Regions from separate parts of the Vibrio aquimaris genome, predicted to be linked through region 3. Evidence: predicted binding sites of a transcription regulator. Region 3 holds the regulator's gene; each other region holds the start of a gene.
What was found. The regulator CRP, encoded in region 3, controls carbon source genes, mostly activating them, when cyclic AMP is high. The targets are predictions, from matches to a motif close to TGTGANNNNNNTCACA.
Positions count from the first base shown of each region.

Region 1 (4,204 bases), 1.3 Mb from region 3:
ATAAAGTGGTGCGCTTTGAGATCACCTCTAAGCAAGGGGAAAATGCTATTGATCGAATTTTGCATCTTATTGAGGAAGCAGAATCGCGTAAAGCGCCACTAGAGCGCTTTCTCGATAAGTTTAGCCGTTGGTATACGCCCTTAATGATGTTGGTATCTTTAGTTGTTATTCTTGTACCGCCGCTATTTTTTGCTCAGCCTTGGGAAACCTGGGTTTATCGAGGGCTCGCTTTACTGCTTATCGCTTGTCCGTGTGCTCTGGTGATCTCCACACCTGCAGCCATTACATCTGGGCTTGCAGCTGGCGCTAAACGAGGTGCTTTAATCAAAGGCGGCGCAGCACTTGAGCAGCTGGGTAAAATAGAAACCGTTGCCTTTGATAAAACGGGCACTCTGACAATGGGAAAACCAGAAGTCACAGATATCATTACCATGGGTCATGTTGAAGGAGCAGAGCTTCTGCGCAATATTGCTGCCATTGAAGTTGGCTCTACCCACCCACTTGCTGTGTCACTGGTGAATAAAGCCAAATCGTCTGGCATCGAGATCCCTGAGGCAGATGACAAACAAGCGCTAATAGGTCTTGGTGTGCGTGGTTTGGTTAATGGAGTTGAATATCAGGCAATCGCACCAAGCAAAATCGGTTTTGTATTGTCGAGTGATGTTGCCGAGGATGTGCGTAAGCTGGAACAGCAGGGCAAAACAGTGGTGGTGGCGATTAAAGGGGATAATACAGTTATTGGCCTCATTGCTTGGCAAGATACCTTGAGAGAAGACTCGTCGGATGCCGTTCGGGCGCTTAAGAATCTTGGCGTTAATGCAATTATGCTGACCGGAGACAATGCTCGCAGTGCAAAGGCCATTAGCTCATTGATAGATATCGACTACAAAGCCGGATTGCTACCACAAGATAAAGTGACGTATGTTGAGAGTTTGTCATCAACAGCAAATGTAGCCATGGTTGGTGATGGCATCAACGATGCACCTGCGATGAAAGCATCCAGTATTGGTATTGCTATGGGTGGAGGAACAGATGTGGCACTTGAGACTGCGGACGCCGCCCTAACTCATAACCGCTTGGTCGAGTTGGCTAGCATGATCGAGTTGTCTCGAGCAACACTCAACAATATACGTCAGAACATTGCTCTTGCACTGGGGCTCAAGGGTATCTTTCTTGTTACCAGCTTGCTTGGTATTACCGGACTTTGGGTGGCTGTTCTCGCTGATAGTGGCGCAACTGCGATCGTGACCCTTAATGCACTCAGGCTACTTAAGTTTAAGCCACAAACATAGGTGTTTAGTCACACAACCAAGCCTGAGAGTTATTCTCAGGCTTTTTTATGTAATTTAGGCACTAATAGACAATAAAGTGTGATGCAAAACGATTTTATTTGCAAAGAAGATATTTGGTTATCAATTATTTGTGATTTAAATCACCATTAAAGTTGGCTCAGTTGGATACATTATGCCCTGTACCCAACCAAATAAATAAAACGAAAAGATAGGCAACGCCACCTATTTCGTTATGAAAGGAGCTATTTTATGTCTCAAGCTGTATTCCATCTAGGAGTCACTCAAGACGATCTTGCTGATGCCAAGCTAGCAATTATTCCAGGTGATCCTGCTCGCGTTCAAAAAATTGCTGAACAAATGGATAATCCTGTGTTTTTGGCCAGTCATCGTGAGTACACACTTTACCGTGCCGAGCTTGATGGCAAACCCGTTATTGTTTGCTCTACTGGTATTGGTGGTCCTTCAACCTCTATCGCGGTTGAAGAGTTGGCTCAGCTTGGTATCAATACTTTCTTACGTGTTGGTACTACTGGTGCTATCCAACCACATGTGAAGGTGGGAGACATGATAGTATCCACAGCTTCAGTTCGCTTAGATGGTGCCAGCTTGCACTTTGCTCCAATGGAATTTCCAGCAGTGGCTGACTTTGAGGTTGCGACGGCAATGAAAGCTGCGGTTGAAGAGTCTGGTGCTAAAGTTCATATGGGCGTGACCGCCTCTAGTGATACTTTTTATCCTGGGCAAGAGCGCTATGATACCTTCTCTGGCCGCGTAGTGAGGCGTTTTCAAGGCTCAATGAAAGAATGGCAAGATATGGGTGTTCTGAATTTTGAGATGGAATCAGCGACGTTACTGACAATGTGTGCAAGCTCTGGCCTGAAAGCAGGCTGTGTAGCAGGAGTCATTATCAACCGTTCTCAAAAAGAAACCCCCGATCACTCAACCCTGAAAGAAACGGAAGCTCGTTCAATTAAAGTGGTTGTTGAGGCCGCGCGTAAGATGCTTTGATACAAGATTAATATCGATAAGGATCTTCTATAGAGGGGCTAGAGAAGATCTTTATTATTATAGGTTTATTTTCATAGCAGAATCCTGCTCAATTTATTTTTTTCCGCGGAGCTAAATATTTTATTGGTCGACAGTGCAGCAGAAAGCCTCTTTGCGGTCGTGTCCAGCGTTGGATACAATGGTACGTTTTTTGACTAGTATGATTGCCGTAAGTAATGCCATTAATGAAAGAATGGTAATTAAAGTGTCTTCTTTGGGCTGAACCTGTGAACACAATAAACTCACCAGGCTCCAGAAACCAATACATATACAACCTTGTAGCGCAGCCGCATAACCTGAGTAATAATCAGCGAATATTCTCAAAGAGCTAGCCATGGCATTAATAAAAAATAGCCCACAAAAAATGGCCATGAGACATAAATAGATAGCGATATCTATTCCTGATTGAGGTAGTATCCATTGTTTGGTCAAAAAAGCTATAGCCAGTATCGTATTAGCCCAAATTGAAAAAGATATAATACCTTCCTCGGAGTAGAATTTTAGTAATAATAGATTGCTAATTGCAGCAAAGGCATAACAGCAACCCATAGTGAGAGTAAATAACCCATATTCATATGTGGAATATTTAAAATCATTTTGAAAGATATATGGAGACAGAAGGTGTGCTATTACCATTTCCCCCCAAAATAAAGTCATTAGTACTGTCAGTGTAGTGAATTTAGTATTAGTAAGTATACGCCTAAAAATTAATATTCGCCTTTTTTTGTTAATCTTATTATTCTGAACTTTTTGTTTTTTTAGTTTTATTGTAAATAACAAAATAATTAATTGGTAGAAAAATAAAATGACGAAAATATGTTTCCATGAATAGTAAGACGAAATTGTAGCTCCTATATAAGGAGCAATAATTGGTGTTATAGAGTAGAAGAATTCGAAACATAGAAACCCATAAGTAAGCTGTTTTCCTTTATAATTATCCATTAATATAGGTGTTGCTAAGATTGAAGTGCTTAAGCCAACTCCTTGTAAAGTACGCCCTATTAAAAAATTTATTGGGTTTTGAATAAAAATTATCAGGGCAGTGCCTATTAAGCTTACGCACAAGCCCGTAATGATTATATTTCTTCGGCCTAGTTGTTCAGATAAAACGCCTGCTAATAGTAAAAATATCGCATTAGCCCCAAGATATAGGATAAGTGATGAATTAGCTGCAAGATAACTCATATTCAAAGCTTCTTGTATTTCAGGGAGAGCAACTAAATAAATATCGACAAACACTTGGTAAGCAATACCAACTAAAACAGCAACTAACAAAGGGGTTATACGTGACATAGTAATTACTTTACCTTCATCTCTCTGTAGCGTTCCTGTAAAAAGCTATGTGCAGTATGATGTTCGGAAAGTTTGCACTCTTCTTTTGGGTGAACACAAAATGCAAGAGAAATTCGCTCTTCATGTGAATTAGAGGGTTGTATTACTCTGTGATAAAAAGAAGGGTAGAAATCTTTGGTACGCATTGCAAGCATATCACCAGAATTTATTACGATACTATTGGGCATATATGGAACTGGTGTCCACTTACCATCTCTGGTTTTAGCTTCTAAGCCTGCACTAGATACATTAGGTAGTAGAGTAATTAGATTAATATCCGCGTGTGATTCAGCTCTTTGTGCACCAGATTTTGCATCGTCGGAAAAGCTATCTAACGGTGGATAGTAATTCATTCTAAATAACGTTTGTGGTGAGTCTTTTGCCATACTGTCTAGTGGTTCTTCTAGTTCAGTCTTGATTTCTTGGGGAAGATATTCATGCAACCACCCCAGCAGTTTTGCAGACAAATCGAGTAGACGCAGTCTGATGTTATCACTTATTTCTTTTTGTTCAGGAGGACATATTTTTCCATC
Region 1 is NZ_CP045350.1:1,022,192-1,026,395, forward strand. It holds gene FIV01_RS04860 (zinc/cadmium/mercury/lead-transporting ATPase) at 1-1,292, shown strand, start outside; gene udp (uridine phosphorylase) at 1,542-2,300, shown strand; gene FIV01_RS04870 (MFS transporter) at 2,421-3,632, opposite strand; gene FIV01_RS04875 (2OG-Fe(II) oxygenase family protein) at 3,638-4,204, opposite strand, start outside.
Region 1: udp (uridine phosphorylase) is a predicted target of CRP. The motif match lies at 1,422-1,437, and genes of this name have one in related genera.

Region 2 (4,204 bases), 520 kb from region 3:
TAGCATGACCTATATGCAGGTAACCATTCGGTTCCGGCGGAAAACGAGTATGTACGCTAGCATGTTTACCATCCGCTAAATCCTTATCTATGATTTGGCGGATAAAGTTCGATGGACGAGCCTCAGCTTCACTCATCTATATCACCTCAATGGTTGTAGTATTGTTCAGAAAAGTAGTCAGCAAGAAGCAATAGACATGCTCCAAGCAGTTAATGCCTAATAATCCACAATTCTTCGCCATTACACAACTACAACCTAGTGTAAATTGGCAAATATTGATTCATTTTTACCAATTAAGCGTAAAACAACCCAATTGTTCGACCGTCATACTCTACTTTGGGCCTAAAACAACAAAGCCTCCCGTAGGAGGCTCTAGAATGAGTAATCTATCTTAAGTTGGGATCACAACCGAGGACAGGTCTTCATCTTTAGGAATTTTCTTCATTTCACCTGCCACTATCTCAGCAAGTGGACCAAGAATAACTTGAACGTTATTAGCGCCCAGTTTCACTACCCCCATTGCTCCGAGGTTCTTGAGGGTAGACTCATTAATCACACTGGTATCTTTAATCGTTAAACGCAAGCGCGTGATACAAGCATCAATTGCAGTAAGATTTTCATGTCCGCCAAGGGCCTTGAGGTATTGCTTGGCAAGCTCTGATGAGCTACCTGAAGCGACAAGCTCAGAGGAATCCTCATCTTCACGACCTGGTGTTTTAAGGTTGAACTTCACAATCACAGTACGGAAAACCGCATAGTAAATACAGAAGAAGACTAAGCCTTGGGCTATCAACATATACCAATTTACAGCAAGTGGGTTTCGTGAAGAAAGAACCATGTCAACAAGGCCAGCAGAGAAGCCAAAGCCTGCGATCCATTGCATTGAAGCCGCGATATAAACCGATATCCCTGTTAATAAAGCGTGCAGTCCATAAAGCATAGGTGCAAGGAACATGAACGAAAACTCAAGCGGCTCAGTCACACCAGTAAAGAAAGAAGCAAAGGCAGCAGCAAGCATGATAGATGCAACTTTTTCTTTGTTCTTAGATTTCGATGTATGGTAAATCGCCAGCGCAGCACCCGGTAAACCAAACATCATAATAGGGAAGAACCCTGCCTGGTACATGCCAGTCACACCAACGATACCTGTGCCCTCAGCAATAGATTTTGCTCCGCCAAGGAAATTAGGAATATCGTTTATGCCTGCAACATCAAACCAGAAAACTGAGTTGAGTGCATGATGAAGACCAACTGGAATCAAAAGTCTGTTAAAAAACGCATATATACCAGCACCTAGCTCACCCATTCCTTGAATCGACTCACCAAAGCTCACCAACCCACCGTAAACCGAAGGCCAAATATACATCAAAACAAAGGCGATAAAGATACCTGCAAAAGAGGTTAAAATCGGAATCAAACGTTTACCGGAGAAAAATGCCAGCGCTTTGTGAAGCTCAACATGTGAAAAGCGATTATAGATCTCAGCTGAGACAATACCCACTAAAATACCGACAAATTGGTTGTTAACCTTGCTGAATGCAGCAGGCACGGCACTTATATCAATGCCTTGAATTTGTGACACCGCAGCGGGAGAAAGCAAAGTGGTAACCACGAGGAAACCAACAAAACCAGATAACGCAGCCGCACCATCCTTATCTTTAGACATACCATAGGCAACACCTATAGCGAAAAGCACAGACATATTGTCAATGATGGCGGAACCTGCCTTAATACAAAAAGCCGCAACTGCGCTGTTCGCTCCCCAACCGGTTGGATCTATCCAGTACCCGATACCCATCAATATTGCAGCAGCAGGGAGCGTTGCGACGGGTACCATCAACGCCTTACCTACTTTTTGGAAATATCCAAGAACATTCACTGTCAGTTCCCCCTATAGGATTTAATATTTTCTTTTATGGTATTCGGTAACTTTTTTTAGTCACCCAATTTAGTTCTTCCAGTTTATGCCTTTAATTTCGCCCTGCAAATTTAAACCTTATCAATTGTGACTATTATCACCAGATTTAAGGCTATAGAGAGGTTTTTGCTAGCAAGATCATAAAACTTATTTTACAATTCAAAAAAATGGTAATTTGAGTGACGTTTTAAGTTTACTTATCGTAAGCGCAAAAATAAAAAACGAAGGATGAATATAGATCTCAATAACGTTCTCAATGACATTGACTTAGATAAGTTTGTTTAAGCATATGACCTGCATAATCTATTGATTACCATTCATTGATTAGGATAATTTACCTCTAATTGCAGTTCACAAATAAAGTTAAAAAAACCTTATGCATATACGATCACAACAACAATGGCCAATGCATAAATTTAATTAATGAGGATTCGCTAACCATGTATGCGCTAACTAATTGTAAAATTTTCACGAGTAAGGACATTCTCATTGATCATGCCATCGTGATTAAGGATCAGCTGATTAGTGCTGTATGCCCGAGAGCGGAACTCGCTCACGATATCAAGGTCATTGATTTAAATGGCGCGAACCTAAGCCCTGGTTTTATCGATCTTCAACTCAATGGCTGTGGCGGTGTCATGTTCAATGATGCGATAAACTCTGAAACACTCGAAATCATGCATAGAGCAAATCTAAAGTCAGGATGTACTAGCTACTTACCGACGCTAATCACGTCATCTGACCAAGATATGATCCAAGCAATCAAGGCGACGAGAGAGTATCAGGCTAAATACCAGAATCAGTCTCTAGGGTTACACCTCGAAGGGCCTTATCTGAATAAAGCAAAAAACGGCATTCATAATATCGACTATATTCGCCCGTCTGATGATGAGATGATTCAGTTAATTTGCGACCATTCTGATGTCATTACTAAAGTGACGCTTGCACCTGAGCATAATGCACCCGAGCATATTCAACGTCTTAAGCAAGCTGGGATTACAGTATCAATCGGCCATTCAAATGCGACTTATTCACAAGCTCGCAAAGGTTTTGAATCAGGCATTACCTTTGCCACCCATTTATTTAATGCTATGTCGCCAATGGAAGGTCGCGAGCCTGGTGTCGTCGGGGCTATTTTCGATACACCTAGTGTGTATGCCGGTATTATTGCTGATGGGCTCCATGTTGATTATGCGAATATTAGAATTGCTCATAAAATCAAGGGGGAAAAGCTTGTATTAGTGACTGATGCCACAGCTCCTGCAGGTGCAAACATGGATTACTTTATTTTTGTCGGTAAGAAAGTATATTACCGCAATGGCAAGTGTGTTGATGAAAATGGCACACTGGGCGGCTCTGCGCTGACCATGATTGAAGCGGTTCAAAATACAGTAGAGCATGTCGGTATCGCTTTGGACGAAGCACTACGAATGGCAACATTATATCCTGCACGGGCAATAGGCGTTGACAATAAATTAGGCCTAATACGTCAAGGTATGATTGCAAACCTCGCCATTTTTGATCGTGATTTCAATGTTCAAGCGACAGTTGTTAACGGACAATATGAGCAAAGTTGAGAATGAATGGCGGACAAATAGGTAATGTAGACTTAGTAAAACAACTAAACAGCGCAGCCGTTTATCGATTAATTGATCAACAAGGCCCAATATCGAGAATCCAAGTTGCCGATGTAAGTCAACTAGCACCTGCTAGTGTGACAAAAATAACCCGTCAGTTACTCGAGCGTGGATTAATAAAAGAGGTCGCTCAGCAAGCTTCTACAGGTGGCAGGAGAGCGATATCTTTGACGACAGAGGTCGCTCCCTTCCATTCAGTCGCAATCCGCCTTGGAAGAGATTACATACAATTTAGCCTCTTCAACCTCGGTGGTGAGGAGCTACTATCAGAGTCCCAAGAGTTCTTTTACACAACACAGGACGACTTAGTCGACGGTTTGACCGCCTACCTCAGGCAATTTATCGACTCCCACCAAACCATCATAAACCAACTTATTGCGATAGGTATTATATTACCCGGACTTGTAAACCCCGAGAATGGTGTTGTTGAATACATGCCCAACATCAAAGTAGATAACCTTGCACTGGCTGACATCATAGAGCATAACTTTCACGTACAATGTTTCGTGGGTAACGATGTTCGTGGCATGGCTTTAGCCGAACACTACTTTGGAGCAAGTCAGGATTGTCAAGATTCTATACTGGTGAGCGTTCACCGTGGGACTGGTGCTGGTATTATCGTGAATGGGCAAGTTTTTCTCGGATTCAA
Region 2 is NZ_CP045350.1:2,351,771-2,355,974, forward strand. It holds gene glnS (glutamine--tRNA ligase) at 1-136, opposite strand, end outside; gene nagE (N-acetylglucosamine-specific PTS transporter subunit IIBC) at 392-1,879, opposite strand; gene nagA (N-acetylglucosamine-6-phosphate deacetylase) at 2,359-3,495, shown strand; gene nagC (DNA-binding transcriptional regulator NagC) at 3,498-4,204, shown strand, end outside.
Region 2: nagE (N-acetylglucosamine-specific PTS transporter subunit IIBC) is a predicted target of CRP. The motif match lies at 2,005-2,020, and genes of this name have one in related genera.

Region 3 (4,204 bases):
TAGAGAAGGCACAGATTACGGCGCTGTAGAAGCCTCATTGCAAAACAAGATAGATCAAATAAAACAACAACTTAAATCTGGTGATGCTGTCGTGGTTTTCTCTGAGCTGCATGAAAGTGTTGATATTCAACTTAAGCATAAATTTTCCTTTTAAAGCACTGCATACACTATTGTCTTTGCAAAGCATGTTATAGTGAAGTGCAACAGTGGACAGTTATTCATAGACAAGGGTTGTCATGTCAGCAAAACATCCAGTTATCGCCGTTACTGGCTCGTCAGGTGCAGGTACTACCACCACATCTGAAGCTTTTCGCAAAATGTTCAATATGATGAAGGTCAAGCCAGCTTGGGTTGAAGGAGATAGCTTTCACCGCTTTACTCGCCCCGAAATGGATGTTGAAATTCGCAAAGCTCGCGAACAGGGGCGACACATCAGCTATTTTGGCCCTCAAGCCAATGACTTCCCTGCCTTAGCTGAATTTTTCCGCAAATATGGCAATGAAGGTACAGGCAAAGTTCGACGTTATCTCCATACCTTTGACGAAGCGGTTCCCTACAATCAAATGCCCGGTACTTTTACCCCTTGGCAAGAGCTACCAGAAAGCTCTGACGTGCTGTTTTATGAAGGCTTGCATGGTGGCGTTGTCGACGGTGAAGTTAACGTCGCGCAGCATGTGGATTTTTTGATAGGCATGGTGCCTATCGTCAACCTTGAATGGATTCAAAAATTCGTGCGCGACACCCGCGACAGAGGACATTCACGAGAGGCTGTGATGGACTCAATTGTTCGCTCAATGGATGATTATCTTAATTACATCACCCCGCAGTTTTCTCGCACTCATATTAACTTCCAGCGAGTGCCTACCGTCGATACATCAAACCCACTAAACGCCAAAGGCATCCCAAGCCTTGATGAGAGTTTTGTTGTTATCCGCCTTCGGGGAATAAAAAATGTCGACTTCCCATATCTACTGGCAATGATAGATGGCTCATTTATGTCACGTCACAACACCATAGTTGTACCCGGTGGAAAGATGAGTTTTGCCGTCGAGTTGATAGTTAGGCCAATACTTCAGCAGTTGATAGAAACGGGAAAAATTGGTTAAGACTTACTTTGTATACAGGATTACTTTTGATTGCGTGATCAGGCGCACACTTTTGTACACAAAATAGCCAAGTGAAGGCGATTAAAATCAAGAAATCAATTCAAAAAAAAGATACTATTTGAAACAGAAACAAAGATGGCTTGCAGCATTTGAAAAGTGCTCTTATCCTAATAAGTCTTGATTCAAGGCTTAGCTAAAACATGGAAAGAAGCAAGCGTACCCTGCAGAGGAAGTGAGATATTATGGTTCTAGGTAAACCTCAAACTGATCCAACATTAGAATGGTTCCTTTCACACTGTCATATTCATAAGTACCCATCTAAGAGCACACTGATCCACGCTGGTGAGAAAGCGGAAACGCTTTACTACATAGTCAAAGGTTCAGTTGCGGTACTTATTAAAGACGAGGAAGGCAAGGAAATGATCCTGTCGTACCTAAACCAAGGTGACTTTATCGGTGAGCTTGGTTTGTTCGAAGAAGACCAAGAACGCACAGCGTGGGTTCGAGCAAAATCACCTTGTGAAGTGGCAGAAATTTCTTTCAAGAAATTCCGTCAGCTTATCCAAGTAAACCCTGATATCCTAATGCGCTTGTCGGCTCAAATGGCAAGTCGTTTGCAGGTAACCAGTCAAAAAGTCGGAGATCTTGCTTTCCTTGACGTAACTGGCCGTATCGCTCAGACACTGCTGAATCTTGCGAAACAACCAGATGCCATGACGCACCCTGACGGCATGCAAATCAAGATCACTCGTCAAGAGATTGGCCAAATAGTTGGCTGTTCACGCGAAACGGTTGGCCGCATCTTAAAGATGCTTGAAGAGCAAAACCTGATTTCAGCACATGGTAAAACGATCGTCGTATACGGCACTCGATAACCATTGTTCTACACATAAAGCCGAGTTCATGATTGGACTCGGTTTTTTTCTTATTTGTTAATTAGCTTGCTCTATCCTAACCTTAGTTTGAATTTCAACAGTAACTTTCAGGCAGGATGGACTCATGATTTTAAAGCTACTTTCTTCGCTGGTATTGGCTTTCAGCCTAGTTTTTTCATCAATCTCAATTGCCCAAACGACCATAATTCACCCTATCCCACGGGAAGGTTCTGAGCTAGACCAGTACGCCATCGACCTCATTCAGTTTCTTGTGGATAAATCAGGCGAAGGGATTTTGCTCCAACCTTATAAAACACCTGTTGACTCACAATCACGTAAAGTCACTCTGCTCAAAGAAGGCAAAATTACGGTAGATTGGCTAGGCGCCGATAAGACCCTTGAGCAAGAGCTACTTCCTATTCGCTACCCAGTTTTTCGAGGTCTCCTTGGCCATCGTATTTTTATCACCAATAAAACCACTGCAGCCAAACTAGGCAATATAAACAGCATAGAGGAATTGCGTAAGCTTGGTATGATACAGGGGCAAGGCTGGGCAGATGTAAAAGTCTTAAAATCCGGCGGGTTTAAAGTAAGAGAAGTGCCTAGCTTTGATAATATCTTTCGTATTGTCGATAGCGAACGTACCGATTTGTTCCCACGAGCCGTTATCGAACCCTACAGCGAAGTTACCCAGCGCAGTCAATTATCCAATCTAGTGGTTGATGACAAACTGATGCTGATTTACCGCTTTCCTATGCTGCTGTTTGTGAGCCCTAAGAACCCTGAGGTAGCAGCTACGCTCAAAAAAGCGTTCGAAGCTTCGTATCAAGATGGTTCATTTGTTGAGTTCTTTGAAAAAGCACCTCTAGTGAAAAAAACCTTCGAGCAAGCGGGTATTAAAAGTAGAAAAGCGTTTAGTATAGATAACCCCCACCTAAGCGAAGAAACGCGTTCGATCCCAGACCAATATTGGCTTAGTGTAACAGAATAGAAAAAGGCGCCTTAAATGGCGCCTTTTTATTCAGAAGTCTGTGCATCCCCACTCAAGACTCGTTATTTGTGCTCTCAAATATCTTATCAGCCGATGCAGCGACAAACCCAGGATATAATTCACCATTACTCATAGGATAGCGTTTAGCAAATTCATAAAAGCCGCCAGGGACTATCTGGGAGCCTTCTGTGAAAGATACTGGCACTTTATCTGCCATGGTCGAGGATTGCTCAAGTAACACGTCTGATGAGCCTTTGACCTCACCGCCTGATTCATTAATTGTAAACCCAGCTTGGCGCAAATGGTCATTAACCTGTTTTGCTTCATCGAACGCAGTCAGTTGATTGACACTCACAGTAAAGTGGTTGGCTCCATAGCCGTGAGCAGCAAGCCAAGCAGCGTATTCACTTTCTTTGGCAAGTTGTTGGTAATCTTCAAAACTGAGTTGCCAAAGACGGCCAGAAGATAAAAACTCAAAGCTTGTCAGTTTGCTAGTATCAATCTGATCGACCAACCTCTTGACTATGCTCTGCAATTGCGGCGAACACTCTTCTACTTTTAGCTCACTAATAAAGACTTTAGGTTGCTTAGGATCTGGGTGTTCGTAATGTTTCGCCAGCAATTTTTTCGCCTCAAATTGGTAATCTCCACATGGAGTGTAACCAACATCAATAAAGGGCTTGGCTATCGCTTCCATACCAACTGGGCTTAAATTAAAAGTTCGCAGAGCGATATGGTCGTTAATCAGGGGCTCGCTTTCTTGCAATAATTGATGAATTTTATCTGCTGAGGGGCATAAGCGCTGAATATAGTCATTCCATAACGACTGAAATAAAACATCTGGCGTCATAACGCCTCCTTGTCTAGTTTATTAGGTTGATAGTCAGCTCGCTGGCTCAGCGAGCTGACCCTTTTCGCTAAAGGTACTATGTGTACTAGTTATAACTCCACACCAGGACTCAGTGTTTCAGGTAACACGGTTTGATCGCCCTCCATCGAAGCCATTGGATAGGCACAATAATCAGCCGCATAATACGCACTTGGACGAAGGTTACCTGAAGCGCCAGGGCCGCCAAATGGCGCATCACCACTTGCCCCTGTCAGCTGGCGGTTACGATTAACAATACCTGCGCGGATATGGTCGACAAAATATTCCCACTCGCTATCATCGGTGGAAACAAGCCCTGCGGATAAACCAAAGCGCGTATCATTGGCAAGCTCGACCGCTTTTT
Region 3 is NZ_CP045350.1:2,872,317-2,876,520, forward strand. It holds gene FIV01_RS13300 (YheU family protein) at 1-154, shown strand, start outside; gene FIV01_RS13305 (phosphoribulokinase) at 237-1,106, shown strand; gene crp (cAMP-activated global transcriptional regulator CRP) at 1,349-1,981, shown strand; gene FIV01_RS13315 (type 2 periplasmic-binding domain-containing protein) at 2,106-2,972, shown strand; gene FIV01_RS13320 (DUF1338 domain-containing protein) at 3,025-3,822, opposite strand; gene astD (succinylglutamate-semialdehyde dehydrogenase) at 3,912-4,204, opposite strand, start outside.

Region 4 (4,204 bases), 400 kb from region 3:
AAATTAATTTCACCAGAGGTCAGCACCTCACCATCACGCTTTCGGCGTATGATTTCTTGGGGTAAATACATTAGAGCCTCCCATACATTGGGGGTTGATGAGTTAGATGCAGCGGCAAGTAAACACTTACCGCTAAATTGACAAGATTAAGATCTATCGATCTCAATAAGCTGCAGGATCAGCGGTTTCTTTTGTCACTTCTAATGTATGAAGAAGATTGGTCAAAAGACTCGAGGCTCCGAAGCGGTAGTGACGTGCATCGACCCAATGTTCACCCAATATTTCATCCGCCATGGCCAAATAAGCGGCAGCATCTTCCGCAGTGCGCACTCCACCAGCAGGCTTAAAACCAACAGTGGAGGCGACCTTCATATCACGAATCACTTCCAACATCATTCGAGCATATTCAGGCGTAGCATTGACCGGCACCTTGCCCGTCGATGTTTTAATAAAGTCAGCGCCAGCATTGATTGATATCTCTGAAGCCTTTTTTATCAATGCTTCTTGTTTAAGTTCACCGGTTTCAATAATCACTTTGAGCAAAATATCACCACAGGCTTGCTTGCACTGCTTTACAAGTTCAAAGCCTACTTCTTCGTCACCTGCCATCAGTGCACGATATGGAAAGACCACATCAACTTCATCAGCACCATAAGCGATTGCAGCTTTAGTCTCTGCCACGGCAATACTGATATCAGGGTTTCCATGCGGGAAGTTAGTCACAGTCGCAATTTTAATATTGGGTGTACCTTGTTCTTTAAGTGTTTTTTTGGCTACGGGGATAAAGCGAGGATAGATACAGATCGCTGCCGTATTACCAACTTTTGACTTAGCCTCGCGGCACAGCTTGATGACTTTTTCATCGGTATCATCATCATTTAGTGTAGTAAGATCCATCAATTTAAGCGCCCTTAAAGCCGCGTCTTTTAAATCGCTCATTCCTATCTCCGAACAATGTTTATTTTTGGCTTAATGGAAAAGTCAGAGTGTGGTTTCTATAAACGCAAAACTAAAATTTTCTGCCAGCTACAACACTCTCATATAGTCACAATACCCGGGCTTAACCCATAACGATAGCCACTTATAAAACGCAAACGGTTTGGATCTCAAACTAGTTTCAGCCTTAAGAACAAGCGACTAAATGAGTTAAGCAGTGAAGCCTAACCAATAAAAAACCCGCTTTATCGCGGGTTTTTTATTCACTTTAACGAGTTGGTCTTATTACATACCAGATAAGGTTAAGCAGAAGCCTGCAATCGTTGCAGCCATTAGGTTTGACAGTGTACCCGCAGCAACTGCTTTCATCCCCATACGAGCGATATCAGAGCGACGCTGAGGTGCAATTCCACCCAAGCCGCCTAGCAAGATTGCAATCGAAGACAGATTTGCAAAACCACACAGTGCAAATGAAATGATTGCCTTAGTTTTCTCAGACAGCACGATTTCTGCTGAATCACCCAAAAGCGGAGCAAAGTTTAAATAGGCAACAAACTCATTTACTACCAATTTTTGACCAATAAATGATCCCGCAATCGTTGCTTCTTCCCATGGAACGCCAATAAGGAATGCAAGTGGAGAGAAAACATAACCAAGGATTAACTCTAGCGTCAGCTCAGGCATTCCAAACCAACCACCAACGCCACCCAAGATACCGTTAACAAGCGCAATAAGGCCAACGAAAGCAAGTAGCATGGCACCAACATTCAGTGCCAACTGTAAACCTACAGCTGCACCACCAGCGGCGGCATCAATGACGTTAGAAGGCTTGTCTTCTGCACCATCAATATCACCATCAAAGCTTTCATTAGGCTTATCAGTTTCTGGCATGATGATCTTTGCAAACAGCAAACCACCCGGCGCTGCCATAAAGGATGCTGCGACTAGATACTCGATCGGAACCCCCATAGATGCATAGCCAGCAAGTACACCACCGGCAACAGAGGCTAGACCTCCACACATTACAGCAAATAGCTCTGATTGAGTCATTTTAGGAATGAATGGGCGAACGACTAGAGGAGCTTCGGTTTGACCGACAAAAATGTTTGCTGCCGCGGACATAGACTCTGAACGTGAAGTACCCAACACCTTTTGTAGAGCACCACCAAGGATTTTAATTACCCACTGCATAATACCGATGTAGTACAAAACAGAAATAAATGCAGAGAAGAAGATTAGTGTAGGAAGAACACGGAAAGCGAAGACGAAACCGCCACCACCGAAAACTTCAAACATCTTACCAGAGACTAAGCCACCAAAGATAAACTCAGAACCCTTGTTACCATATGCGATAACATCTGAAACACCGTCAGAAAAGCCCTTTAGCAATTCCTGACCCCAAGGTATGTATAGAATAAATGCACCGAGTGCAAATTGAATAGCGAATGCGCCACCCACTGTTCTAAAATTAATAGCTTTACGGTTACTAGATAACGCTACTGCAATGGCAAGTAGAACTAGCATACCGACTAGGCTCATAAACAGGCTCATAGTTTATGACTTCCTTATATGTTGTTTGTTGGCGTGTTACAATTATGGAGCTATAAAGCGGGGGCAATTATACTCATCCGGCCACACATAAAGTAATGTATTCTTCACAGTTTCTAATAAGATTCATCATGCGCTCACTCATTTATGTGACATGGATCTCTATTTGAAGTATGTTAAATCATATAAATAACATTGTACTTAGATTCTATTCACAAACTTTAAAGACCCGATTGGCATTTTTCCATGTAATTTGTGCGACAGATCGCTCATCTGTATCACGCAGAAGAGTCAAACAAGACAAGACTTGAGATAACATTGCGGGGTGATTAGGTTTTCCTTGATACCCCATAAGCGGCATATCTGGAGCATCTGTCTCCAGCACTATCCATTCAAGAGGTAAATTCGCTGCCGTCTGGCGAGTTTTTCTCGCACGAGGGTAAGTGATAACTCCACCTATACCAATATAAAAGCCAAGTTCGATAAATTGCATCGCCTGTTGATAGCTGCCAGAAAAACCATGCAACACACCTCCAAAAGTAAACTTATGCTGTTTTAACAGCTGAAGGACTTCATTATGCGTTTTTCTGCTGTGAAGGATTAAAGGTAATTGAAGGTCATTTGCCAATGCGATTTGTGCATTAAATACTTTACCTTGTATGTCATGGTCAACATCAACCATAGCATCTAAGCCACATTCACCAATCGCTCGAAAGTGATTAAGATGGGCCTCTGTTTGTTTCTGTAAATCGGTAAGGTGATAAACACTATTGTCGGTAAGAAAATAAGGGTGCATGCCTAATGCTGTATATATACCCGCATATTCAGCCGACATTGCAAGCAACTTATCCCAGTTTGATGGGCCAATAGAGGGAATCATTATCCTCTCTACACCTTGAGTCTGAGCCAACTCAAGCTGACAGGCAAAGTCATCTGCAAAAACATCGAAATCAAAATGGCAGTGGGTATCAAAAAGGCGCATTATCATTGCGCCTTGTGTGTCGAATTAGATGCTTGGTCATTAGAGTCATTACGATAAAAAACACAGCGGCGTCGATTCGCTTCAACAAGGCCCATAGACTCACACCATGAATCATAACGTACAATCCAATTTTTGAGCCAAGCATACATAGCTAAAAACCTTTATTGCTCTTCTCGCTTAAAGACCAACTCTGTTGGGGATGACTCTTGCTCAACAAAATAATAACCCGCAACATCAAAGTCTGTCAGTTTTGCCACACTATCAATGCGATTTTCGATAATATATCTTGCCATCATACCGCGTGCCTTTTTAGCATAGAAGCTGATGACCTTATACTGGCCACTTTTACAGTCTTTAAATATCGGCGTCACCACTTGAGCATCGAGTAATTTTGGTTTAACTGCCTTAAAGTATTCATTTGAAGCTAAGTTTATTAGCACATTATCACCCTGATCTACAATAGCCGCGTTTAGCTTATCGGTTATCACATTACCCCAGAATTGATAGAGATTACTTCCTTTGCTATTCGCGAGCTTAGTGCCCATCTCCAATCGATAAGGCTGCATTAGATCGAGGGGTTTAAGTAACCCATACAATCCAGATAGCATTCTTAAGTGCTTTTGGGCATAGTCAAAATCATCGTCAGAAAGTGTTTGTGCATCTAATCCAGTATACACATCACCCTTAAAAGCCAAAATCGCTTGACGAGCATTACCCGTTGTAAATTCCTCATTCCAG
Region 4 is NZ_CP045350.1:2,471,882-2,476,085, forward strand. It holds gene deoA (thymidine phosphorylase) at 1-71, opposite strand, end outside; gene deoC (deoxyribose-phosphate aldolase) at 163-939, opposite strand; gene FIV01_RS11435 (NupC/NupG family nucleoside CNT transporter) at 1,222-2,487, opposite strand; gene FIV01_RS11440 (TatD family hydrolase) at 2,693-3,466, opposite strand; gene FIV01_RS20615 (hypothetical protein) at 3,469-3,615, opposite strand; gene yaaA (peroxide stress protein YaaA) at 3,628-4,204, opposite strand, start outside.
Region 4: FIV01_RS11435 (NupC/NupG family nucleoside CNT transporter) is a predicted target of CRP. The motif match lies at 2,633-2,648, and genes of this name have one in related genera.